Herpetosiphon gulosus: one gene and its partner. The protein of the gene in region 2 interacts with the protein of the main gene of each other region in a pairwise test. Links are inferred from orthologs where the notes say so. Each region holds a gene or a part of one and is shown on either strand. Other genes may lie near its edges.

The links.
Region 1: the proteins of ruvC (region 2) and ruvA interact in binary tests that used the Escherichia coli proteins (3 or more experiments, as listed by UniProt). The link is inferred for Herpetosiphon gulosus from one-to-one orthologs.

What each region holds. Positions count from the first base shown.
Region 1 is NZ_BAABRU010000016.1:34,527-39,155, forward strand. The notes cover bases 1-2,890. They hold ruvA (Holliday junction branch migration protein RuvA), read right to left. Parts: upstream 1,798-2,890; coding sequence 1,204-1,797; downstream 1-1,203. Other genes in these bases: ABEB26_RS19790 (TIGR03986 family type III CRISPR-associated RAMP protein), read left to right, coding at 1-1,159; ABEB26_RS19800 (hypothetical protein), read right to left, coding at 1,898-2,890. Outside these bases: more of ABEB26_RS19800, read right to left, coding at 2,891-3,232; ABEB26_RS19805 (LLM class flavin-dependent oxidoreductase), read right to left, coding at 3,472-4,533. UniProt on the Escherichia coli protein: The RuvA-RuvB-RuvC complex processes Holliday junction (HJ) DNA during genetic recombination and DNA repair.
Region 2 is NZ_BAABRU010000010.1:90,431-96,876, forward strand. What follows is about bases 1,999-4,966. They hold ruvC (crossover junction endodeoxyribonuclease RuvC), read left to right. Parts: upstream 1,999-3,217; coding sequence 3,218-3,715; downstream 3,716-4,966. Other genes in these bases: ABEB26_RS14690 (lipocalin-like domain-containing protein), read left to right, coding at 2,020-3,171; ABEB26_RS14700 (hypothetical protein), read left to right, coding at 3,716-4,474; pepF (oligoendopeptidase F), read left to right, coding at 4,518-4,966. Outside these bases: ABEB26_RS14675 (hypothetical protein), read left to right, coding at 1-61; ABEB26_RS14680 (hypothetical protein), read left to right, coding at 784-1,347; ABEB26_RS14685 (hypothetical protein), read left to right, coding at 1,357-1,938; more of pepF, read left to right, coding at 4,967-6,335.

The DNA.
Region 1 (4,629 bases), on a different replicon or contig from region 2:
TGGTTTTGTGCATCGCGAAGCCAATGATGCGCCTACCCAGATTACGAGTTATGCCAGCCGCTTACGCTTTAGTGATGCCAAACTGGTTAATCAACAACTTCCTGATGCAGAACTATGGGATGCAGAGATTACCCCGCCAGTTTTAGCCTCGCCCAAACCTACAACCTTCCAACACTACTTGACCCAAGATGCGACTGAGCTTAAATCGTTGCGCCATTATGGCGATGATCGCAATGACACAACCATTCGTGGCTATAAACAATACTGGCATCATGGCCAATTTGCTGCCCAAGATCGGCATAAACCTGATGTTAGTGCTGATTCAACCCAGAGCACTCGCATGCGGCCAGTTAAATCGGGGGTTGAATTTCAATTCCAGATAGCTTTTGAAAATCTGAGCGATGTTGAGCTAGGAGCCTTGATCTATGTGCTTGAACTAGCGGCTAGCCCCAACTATCGCCTGAAACTGGGCATGGGCAAGCCGTTTGGTTTTGGTTCAATTGCGATTAACTATCAGATTGCTACAACCAACCGTCAAGCCCGTTATAGCCAGTTGTTTAACCCAAGCCAGCATAATTGGCTGCGAGCTGAACGCGATTGGCTTGATGAGCAGTTGCTGGCTAAGCAGCAAGCCTTTTGTGCCTATATTTTGCAGCACAGCGGTGAGCAAGAGCGCGGCTTTAGTGAATTTAACCAAATCCCACGCATTCAACAATTGCTCGCCATGCTCGAATGGGATACGACTCGTTTTGGCCAAACTGAGCCACGGCCATGGTCTGAAGTTGTGCGTTATTTAGAGATTGAGCGTAAGGTCACTGAAGAATGGGTGATTGGTGATCCTGTGCGAGCTTACGACGAAACAGTCAATGAGTATCGGTTGCGTCCAGTGCTGCCCACCCCATTGCGCGTAATCAATCGGCCCCTGATTAAGCCAAAAAAGCCCGAAAAGCCACTTAAAGTTGGTAATGATGTTTGGGGTAAGTTGGTAGACCAAGTTGGGCGTTATTGGATTGTGCAGCTTGATAATCGTGATACAGAATTTAAAGCGATGCCCCTGGGCTCAGTTAATTCAAGAGATATGCGGATTGGTAAGCGCGTTTTAATTCGCATTAAGTCACTTGATGCTAACGGAGTGCAGGAAATTCGTAAAATTCAATAATTGGGTTTGGCGGTGGATGTTATTGGCCATTCCACCGCCATTTATTATACCCCACCAAAATATTGCAAGGCCAAACGTAGGCGTTCTTCAGTGTCGGCGGGAGCATCGGCAGGGAGCGCATTCAGGGCTGCTTGGGCTTCGGTCGAACTATAACCAAGGCTGGTCAAAATATCGATCAGTTCGGTGTTGAGTGCCAGTAGGCCTGGGTTGGTGCTGAGTTGCGGGCTAATTGTGGCTACTCCAAATTTGCCTTTGAGTTCGAGTACCAAACGGGCAGCGGTTTTTTTGCCAATACCTGGCACTTTGGAGAGCATGGTGATATCTTCGCGGGCAATCGCATGTTGCAATTCTTCGGGGGTAGCCGCCGAGAGCAGCGCTAAAGCAACTTTGGGCCCAATTCCACTAACTCCAAGTAATAGCTCAAACAACGCACGTTGGGCTGGCGAACTGAATCCGAATAAGGCCAGCATATCTTCACGCACGTGCAAATGGGTATACAACTGGGCGGTATCGCCAATCGCGCCAATCGTTGCTAAAACTGTGCGCGGTACGGCGATGGCCAAACCTACCCCATGCACATCAATCACCACTTGATCTTGACCAATCAATTGCACAACACCCCGTACCGATGCGATCATGCCTGATCTCCCTAGCTAAGCTTGAGCCTATTATACAGGGTTGCAGGGAGTCGTGCTAAAAATGGCTGCCTTGGTTTGAGCCAAAGCAGCCGTTAATTCGTTAGCGCATGACCGCTGGTAGATAGATGGTGGTTGTTTGGGGCAGCACTGGCGTTGCAGTTGTTGCGGTTGGGGTTGGGGTTTCGCTAGGCATAACGGTTGCGGTCGCTGTAGCGGTTGCTGTAACAGTTGGGCTTGGCGTAACCGTCGCCGTCGGGGTTATGGTTGGCTCATTGCCTTGATATTCGTATGGCCCCATATCAATCAAGCCTTCATTGATCCGTGGCAGGTAATCAATCGTCAATGGAAGTGCTTCGCTAACATCGTTATCGCCGTCGAGATCAGTTTGATCGCTTGGCAGTAAACTCGGATTGCCAGTATTCCGTGCGGCTGAGTTGGCTTGCAAATTCAAATTATCATCGAGCGTGCCAACAAGATTATCAGCACCATCAGCATCAACAAACTGCGGATCACGGGTGCTGTTGCCAGTGCCAGTAAAGCCGCCTTGAACAATTGAATAACTCACGCTGAGGTTGAGATTATTATTGGAACCATTGACGGGCGCAATACCATTGTTGCCCCAAACGATGCTGTTATGCAGATTAAGCGTACCAGCAGCGTTAGCAATCGCACTCACAGTATTCTGCTGGGAAATATTGCCAACAAATGTGGTTGATTGTAAGCTAACAACCCCATTTTGTTGGTTTTCAAGCCCACCACCAGTGCTCAGTGCCCAATTGCCAGCGAAGATACTTTGATTGATCGTTAAGCTATTATTGAAATTTAGTATCCCACCGCCAAATAATGCTGCGTTGCTGATAAAACGACTATTTAAAATCGTTAAGTTGCACTGATCAAATAAGCCACCACCACCCATATTTCGTGGAAATATTTGGTTTGTAGCTTGGCCACCACGAATCGTAAAACCATCAATTAACATTGGCTCAGACTTTGATACACAATACATAACGTGGTAGCTATTATCGCTGCGGGTTGGGTTGGTTTGATTGGCTGCTCCGGTATCGTTGCCAAGCAAATCGCCACTGAGGATTGTGGGATTTTGGCTGGGATTACGGGCTTGGCGCGAGGTTTCATCACCAGCAAAGCCACCAAAAAGTCGAATGCCATTGGTAAGTGTAAAGGCGACTGTCCGATCTGTGCTAGTGGTTGGGTGATAAATGCCCTGCTTGACCCAAACTTCTGTGCCGGTTGCTGCGGTTTGGATGGCTGCTTGAAGATCTTTGGCGTTGGCCCAATCGTTGCCAGTTTGGCTACCAGCGCCACCTGGCACGACATAAACTATCCCACCTGCCTGCGAAGGTTGCGGAGCCAAGCCAAAAATCAAACCCAAAAGTACGAGCACGCCGAAACTGCGGATTTTCCACCAGTTGTTCATTGACTTCCCTTTCTCATTCCTTCATGTGCTGCGATCATCAGCCTAGCAAGCCCACGCTTGCCAAACTGCTACCCTAATTATAGAGCTATCGGCTCAGCGGGTTAATCATTCGTTTGATGGATTATCGGTTGGATCGCTGGGTAGTGATTGTTGTAATAACAACGTGTGGATTATTACTATGGAAATGCTGAAAAAGCCTCAATCTTCTGTGGATAATCGAAGATTGAGGCTTTGGGGGGTTATTGGGCGAGGCGTTTGGCATTAATTCGGTCGCGAGCGGCGGCGATAATTTCAAGTGAGCGGATTCGTGCGGCTTGGTCGTAAATATTAGCGCTGACCATAATTTCGTCAGCAGCAGTCTCTTTGATAATTTGACTTAGGCGTTGCTCCAAGGTATCAACTGTGCCAATCGCAGTGTAGGCTAGCATTGGGCTTTGGGCAAAGGCAAAATCTAGTGCTTGGCGTTTAGCTGGGTCATTAGTTGGCGCAGGAATTGGTCGTGGCGTGCCACGTTGAATATCTAAAAAGGCTTGCTGAATACTGGTGAATAAATATTGAGCTTCGGCATCAGTTTCGGCTCCAATCACGTTAATTGCCACCATGGTATAGGGTTTGGCAAGTTGGGCTGATGGTTGGAAGTGCTGATGATAGAGTTGCAGCGCATCAAACAAGTGAGTTGGGGCAAAGTGGGCTGCAAAGGCAAACGGCAAACCTAATTTGGCCGCCAACTGAGAGCTAAATGTGCTCGAACCTAGCAACCACAACGGTACGTGCAAGCCAGCCCCAGGAATTGCCCGCAAATATTGGCCTGGGCTTGGCTCGGCAAAATAGGCTTGAAGCTCACGTACATCTTCGGGGAAGCGTTCGGCGCTGGCCATCAAATCGCGGCGCAAGACCATGGCAGTGCGGCCATCAGTGCCAGGTGCACGCCCCAAACCTAAGTCAATTCGGCCTGGGTAGAGCGATTCGAGTGTGCCAAATTGTTCAGCAATTACTAAAGGCGAATGATTGGGCAGCATCACTCCACCTGAGCCAACTCGAATTCGTTTGGTTCCAGCGGCAACATGGCCAATCACGACAGCAGTCGCGGCACTGGCAACATTGGCCATATTGTGATGCTCGGCCAGCCAGAAGCGCTTGAAGTTCAGTTGCTCGGCATGTTGGGCAATCGCAAGGCTATTTTTAAAGGCCTCGGCAGGGCTACTGCCCTCGAAAATTGTGGCTAAATCGAGCACCGAAAAAGCAATTTCGCGGGTTGTTTGGCTGTGAGCAGGACTTGTTTGACCAACCATGGCTTCCATGAATACTCCATCTATGGCTAAAATGTTGGATTTCGTTGGGCCAGCATTATTCTAGTAATATTGTACCCCCAGTTTTATTGATTAATCTAGTAATTG
Region 2 (6,446 bases):
AATGATTGCTTGGGCAACGCTGGTTGTTATATTAATTTTTGTTTATTTATCCTTTTTATAGAAAGTAAATTATGAATCCTAGAAAATTTAGACCTAAGAATTTCAGATCTTATGTATCAGTTTCTTTGTTTATGTCATTTATGTCGCTCTATTGGATATATCAAGGCCTGTCTGATAATTGGATTTCGGTAATGCTTAACTCAGTGGTTGCTTTATATTGTGTTTTTGAGGCAAATACGTATTTGATTGTTGATTCAGAAGGATTATCTATTCATCGAATATTTAGAGATCGGATACATCTAGCCTGGAGCGATATAGCTGAAAAACAACATTTGAATATAGGCAAATATACCCTAGATTATCTTTTATTGAACGTACCAAATCCGTCAATCAAAAGTCTCAATTCGAATCAAATCCCGAAGGAGCTACGATCAAGCATTTTTAGGCTCGATCTATGGGAGCGATCGAGCGAATTGATCGAATTGATCCAACCACAACTCGCAACCGAACCTAGATCAAATCAAGTTTTTGTGCCGTTCAATCATATAGATCAAACAAGAATAACCAGAATTTCAATCTTAGTTATCCTTGTCGCATTTGCTGTAGCAGCTTTTACAATCTGGAGACTTTTTGCTGGATAGATTGTTAGCGGTAGTAATTGTAACTTTTAAAGAACTTCCTGTGTAGTATCTAAGTATTCAGTTGCTAAGTATAATATTCCATAGCAACGGCTAAGCCTATACTATATTTCACTTATTATTAGATTGACAAGGAATTAAATAAATGCAACCAATTATCTTCAGAGCACGTAATTACAAGCGGCAATTATTCATAATGTTATTTTCCGGATGTATAATGATTGCCATTCCAATTATATTTAAAGTAATCTTTGATATGAAAAGATTTCCAGTATTTTTTGTCATTATGGGGATACTATATTTCTATGGGGCAATCAGTGACTACCGCAGAGAGTTAATTATTGACGATCAAGGGATTACAGTCAAAAGATTGTTCAATCCCAGCAGAACTGCCGAATGGAAGGATATTTCTGCTATCCAATATTTTATGTTTTTCAATCGACCAATTGAATATATCCTTTTTGATCGTGATGTGCAGTTATTAGATGCGCTCTATCCTTCGATTGTGCCAAAACCATATCATCGACGTGTATTGCTCTTAAATGAATGGGATAATTATGAGCAAATCAAGCTGCTAGCTGAGCAAAAAATGCCATCGTTGGCAAATAAAGATTTGATTGTACCATTTACGTTTAGTTTATCAAGCTTCATCAAACAAGTGCTGGTGTATGGAGTAATTCTTATTCCAATTATTATTATTTGGGGCTGAGATCTGACAATGCAACAATATTTATTAACCGTTCGACCACGTTATTGGTGGGCAACCTTGGTTTCTTTAGTGCTGGCAAGTGGCGTGATTATCAATGCAATGATTCAAGCACTAACAACCCCAAATGTTGAGTTCAGCCCTGCTCTATTGGTGTTTGTTGGATGGATTGCATGGGCTGCGCGTGGCTTGAATCAGTTTATCCGTGTAACTGAGCAGAGTTTGATTATCAAACATTCGGGCAAGCCATTGACGATTGATTGGGCCCATGTTGCTGGAGTTGGAACATTGCAAGGGCTTATGGGCATTGCCATGCCCTATCTGATTTTAAATCAACCCTATGCCAATTTGCCAGAGCCAAATCTACGCAGATTCGCCAGTGCCAATCTACATGATGAGATTGTGATTATCAATCCGCTCCACTGGAATAACACTGCCAAACTTTGGCCGTTGATTCTGCACCATGTACCTGCCACCAATCAATATCAAGTGCCGTTTGATTTTAGTGCTACACCAAAGCTTGAACGCCGAATCATCGGAATATTTGTTGGTATGCTCTTCGTGACAATGCTGCTGTTGTATTGGCTGTTTTAGAGCGATTTTCGTGATACGATTGCTATATGACGCATCCAGCATTGGACTGGATGCGTTGCTGTTTTCAAGGAGTAGTATCGTATGCGAATACGTTTGATATTAAGTTTATTGGTGATTGTTGGCTTGCTCGGCGGCGCTGCTTGGTGGGTATTGCAACCAAACCAAACCCAAATTCAAGCCTCGATCAGCGCGGTCGGCATGCTTAATCAAGCTAGTCAAGGCAATTATACTCGTGCAACCGCGCCACGCCCATTTGAATTCCCCACCGATCATGGCTCGCACCCAGGCTATCGGACGGAATGGTGGTATTACACTGGCAATTTGGCGAGTGCTGATGGCCAGCGTTTTGGCTTTCAATTGACCTTTTTTCGCTCGGCGGTAACCGACCAAGTAATTAGCCGTACCGCCAGTTTGGCCACCAGCGATATTTATATGGCCCACTTCGCCTTGACCGATGTCGCCAATCAACGCTTTTATGCCTTTGAACGCTTTATGCGCGGTAATCCGCAATTGGCCAATGCCACTGGCGATCCCTTCAAGGTTTTTGTCGAGGATTGGCAAGCGGTTGGTAGCGGCTCCGAAGGCATGATCATGCAACTCAAGGCTCAACAAGCCCCAGTTACGCTTGATTTAACCCTTGAATCGAGCAAAAAACCAACCTTGCAAGGCGATCGCGGTTTGAGCCAAAAAGGTACTGAGCTGGGCAATGCCTCGTATTATTATTCGCTAACCAACATGACCACCACTGGCACATTGCAGATTGATGGTCGCGAAATTGCGGTCACTGGCAAGGCTTGGATGGATCACGAATGGGGCACAAGTGCCCTCGAAGATCAAGCAGTGGGCTGGGATTGGTTCTCGATCCAGCTTGATGATCAACGGGAAATAACCTACTTCAATATTCGCAATGCTGATGGCTCGATTAGCCCCTATTCAACGGGCACATTAACCTTAGTCGATGGTACAACCCGTAAGATTGACCGTGATAGCCTCAAGCTAGAGGTATTACGCCAATGGCAAAGCGATCAAGGGGTGCAATATCCAGCCCAATGGCGCTTGAGCTTACCCAGCGAGCAGCTTGAATTGACGATTACGCCCCAAGTTGCCAACCAAGAACTGCCATTAACCGTGCGCTACTGGGAAGGTACGGTCTCAATCAGTGGTAACGCGACAGGTTTTGGCTATGTTGAATTGACGGGCTATGGCGATACTGGGCGTGGGCGTGCCGAATAAGCGAAAGCCGTTATAATGCAATCAGCATAATCATTGAGGATCAGCAATGCGGATTATCGGGATCGATCCAGGCACGGCAATTATGGGTTGGGGAATTATTGATGGCGATGGCAGCGATTTGACCATGGTTGCCTATGGCGCGTTTACCACGCCCGCCAAACAGCCGCTGCCCGATCGCTTGGTGAGCATTTACAATGATTTAGCCCATGTTTTGGCGCACTATCGGCCTAACGTTGCCGCAGTTGAAGAATTGTTTTTTGCCAAAAATGTGACAACTGCGATGGCCGTGAGCCATGCGCGTGGGGTGGCCCTGTTGGCCTTGCGCCAAGCCAAATTGCCAATTTTTGAATATAAACCGTTGTCTGTGAAACAGGCCGTGGTCGGATACGGCAACGCCGACAAACAGCAAATGCAACATCTGGTGCAAATGACCCTCGATTTGGATCATATTCCCAAGCCCGATGATGCCGCTGATGCCCTTGCCGTTGCGATGTGCCACGCCTACGCAGCACCGTATCTTAACCGCATTCAGGAGGATTCCTAGATGGTTCGTCGGCCAGATCTTGAAGAAGTCAGGGTTAATACCTTTTTAATTGCAGATACCGCCATGATTCCGATTTTACGCGGTGAGGGCACGGTCAATGGGCATTCATTTACCCTAACCTCAGCCCGTGGTCAAGGCTTAATTGCCCGTTTGCGCACCCGCAACTACCGCGTGGTTACGCTCAAAGATAAGATCAATCGTCTAACAGAATTGCCAACCGTCGAAGCTCCGGGCAATTTGTTACAAATCGAAACTGGTGCACGCGATCAATGGTTCCACTTTGATAGCGATACCTTGACATGGCAAGCAGTTGAGGCTCAAACCAATGGCTCGCGCTTATTTGTAGCCTTTGAAGAACATCGGGTGGCGCGACGGCGGCGTTCGCGTACTAGCGGCGATTATTTTCGAATTGAGCGCTTGCCTAATGGCACGCCCCAATTAACCCCGCTCAAGGAGGATACGGCGCTATTGTTGGGCTATGCTCACGCCACTTACGAAGCCGATATTGAAATTGATAATACGGCGAATGCTGATGGTAGCTATACGTTGCCAGTTGAATTTAGCTTGCCACCTGCCTACCGCACAATGCTTGAGTTGTTGGCCGAAAGCCACGACAAACAAACAATGCACTTTTCGGCGGCTGGCTGGCCGCTCGCTGTGCGCCTTTTACATCGCCTGAATCTCCGCCCTGCGAACGGTGACATTGAGGATGATTTTGGCGATGATCACGATGATTTTGATGATGATGACGATGAATAATCGTTGCCAATTGCAATAGCCTGTGTGTTGAAGGAGTTTTGGAATGACAACCGCTGCAACAGTGCCAACCCGTCAGGAAGTAGCCCTCGCCGATACCTGGGATGCAACCAAAGTTTTTGCTTCTGATGCTGAATGGGAACAAGCACTTGATGCCTATGCCCAATCGATTGCCGACATTGAGCAATACCAAGGCCGTTTGGCTGAAGGCGCAGCAACGCTTTTAGCGGCGCTGAATTATTCCGATCAGCTCAACGAGCGGGTTGGCAAGCTCTATATTTATGCCAGCCTGTTTTATAGCGTCGATACCACCGACCAAGTAGCCAAAGCCAAAATGGATCGGGTGTTGGGGGTTTATTCGCGCACCATGGCTAGTTCGGCGTTTATCGAACCAGAAATTATTGCGATTGGCTTTGCAACGCTCAAGCAATGGCAAGCAGAAAACGCCGATTTGGCCCGCTATGGTCAATATTTTCATGATGTTGAGCGGCGGCAAGCTCATGTGCGTTCAGCCGAAGTTGAGCAAGTCTTGGGCTTGGTTAGCGATGCCTTCGATTCAGCCAACTCGACGCATCGCATTTTGACCGATGCTGATTTGGCATATCCCGCAGCCCATGGCGCTAATGGGCTTGAATTAGAGCTAACTCAAGGCACAATTGGTCTGTTGGTCACCGACCCTGATCGTGAAGTTCGACGCACAGCCTTTGAAAACTACAGTGATGCCCATTTGGCCAACAAAAATACTATGGCTAATTGTTTGGCAACTTGTGTTAAGCAGCATGTTTTCAATGCTCGCGTGCGCAACTATAGTTCAGCCTTGGCCGCCGCACTTGGCGAAAACAACATCCCAACCGATGTGTTTCATCAATTGGTGGCCACGGTGCGCAAAAACTACCCGACCTGGCATCGCTACTGGCGCTTACGCCGCCAAGCCTTGGGCTATGATCAATTGTATGTCTACGATATCAAAGCGCCATTAACCACCAAAAAGCTTGAAATTCCTTACACCGAAGCCGTCGATTGGATTGTTGCGGGCATGCAGCCGTTGGGCGAAGGCTACACCAGCGTGGCCAAACGTGGCCTGTTGGAAGATCGTTGGGTCGATATTTACCCCAACAAAGGCAAGAGTGCTGGGGCGTTTTCGAGTGGCTGGAAAGGTACGCCGCCCTATATCTTGATGAATTACAACAACGATATTTTTGGTATGAGCACCTTGGCCCACGAGCTTGGCCACTCGATGCACTCATATCTAACATGGCAAAACCAACCAACGATTTACAGCAACTATGGCTTGTTTGTGGCCGAAGTGGCTTCAAACTTTAATCAAGCTTTGGTGCGCAACCACCTGTTTAATACCAACCAAGACCCCGATTTCCAAATTGCCTTGATCGAAGAAGCCATGAGCAACTTCCATCGCTATTTCTTCATCATGCCAATTTTGGCCCAATTTGAGCTGGAAATCCACGAACGCGGCCAACGGGGCGAACCATTAACCGCTGCGACCCTCAACGGCATCATGTTTGATCTGTTCCGTGAAGGCTATGGCGAGGAAGTTGTGCCCGATGCCGAGCGTATGGGAATTACTTGGGCAACCTTCTCAGGCCATATGTATGCCAACTTCTATGTTTATCAATATGCCACAGGGATTGCCGCAGCTCACGCGTTGGCTGAAGGCGTGTTGGCGGGCAAGCCCGATGCTCAAGCCAACTATTTGGCCTTCTTGAGTGCTGGTAGCTCGTTAGCACCATTGGATGCGCTGAAATTGGCTGGGGTCGATATGACTTCCGCTGAGCCAGTTGAAGCAGCCTTCCGCGTGCTGGCTAGCTATGTTGATCGCCTAGAACAATTACTTGGCAATCAATAATGCCCTCACCCCAACCCCTCTCCCACAGCGGGAGAGGGGCTTTTTGATCTGATTTTCCCCTCGCCTCGCTTGGCGGGGGGTAGCTTCCAAGGATAGGTTTTAACCCTCATC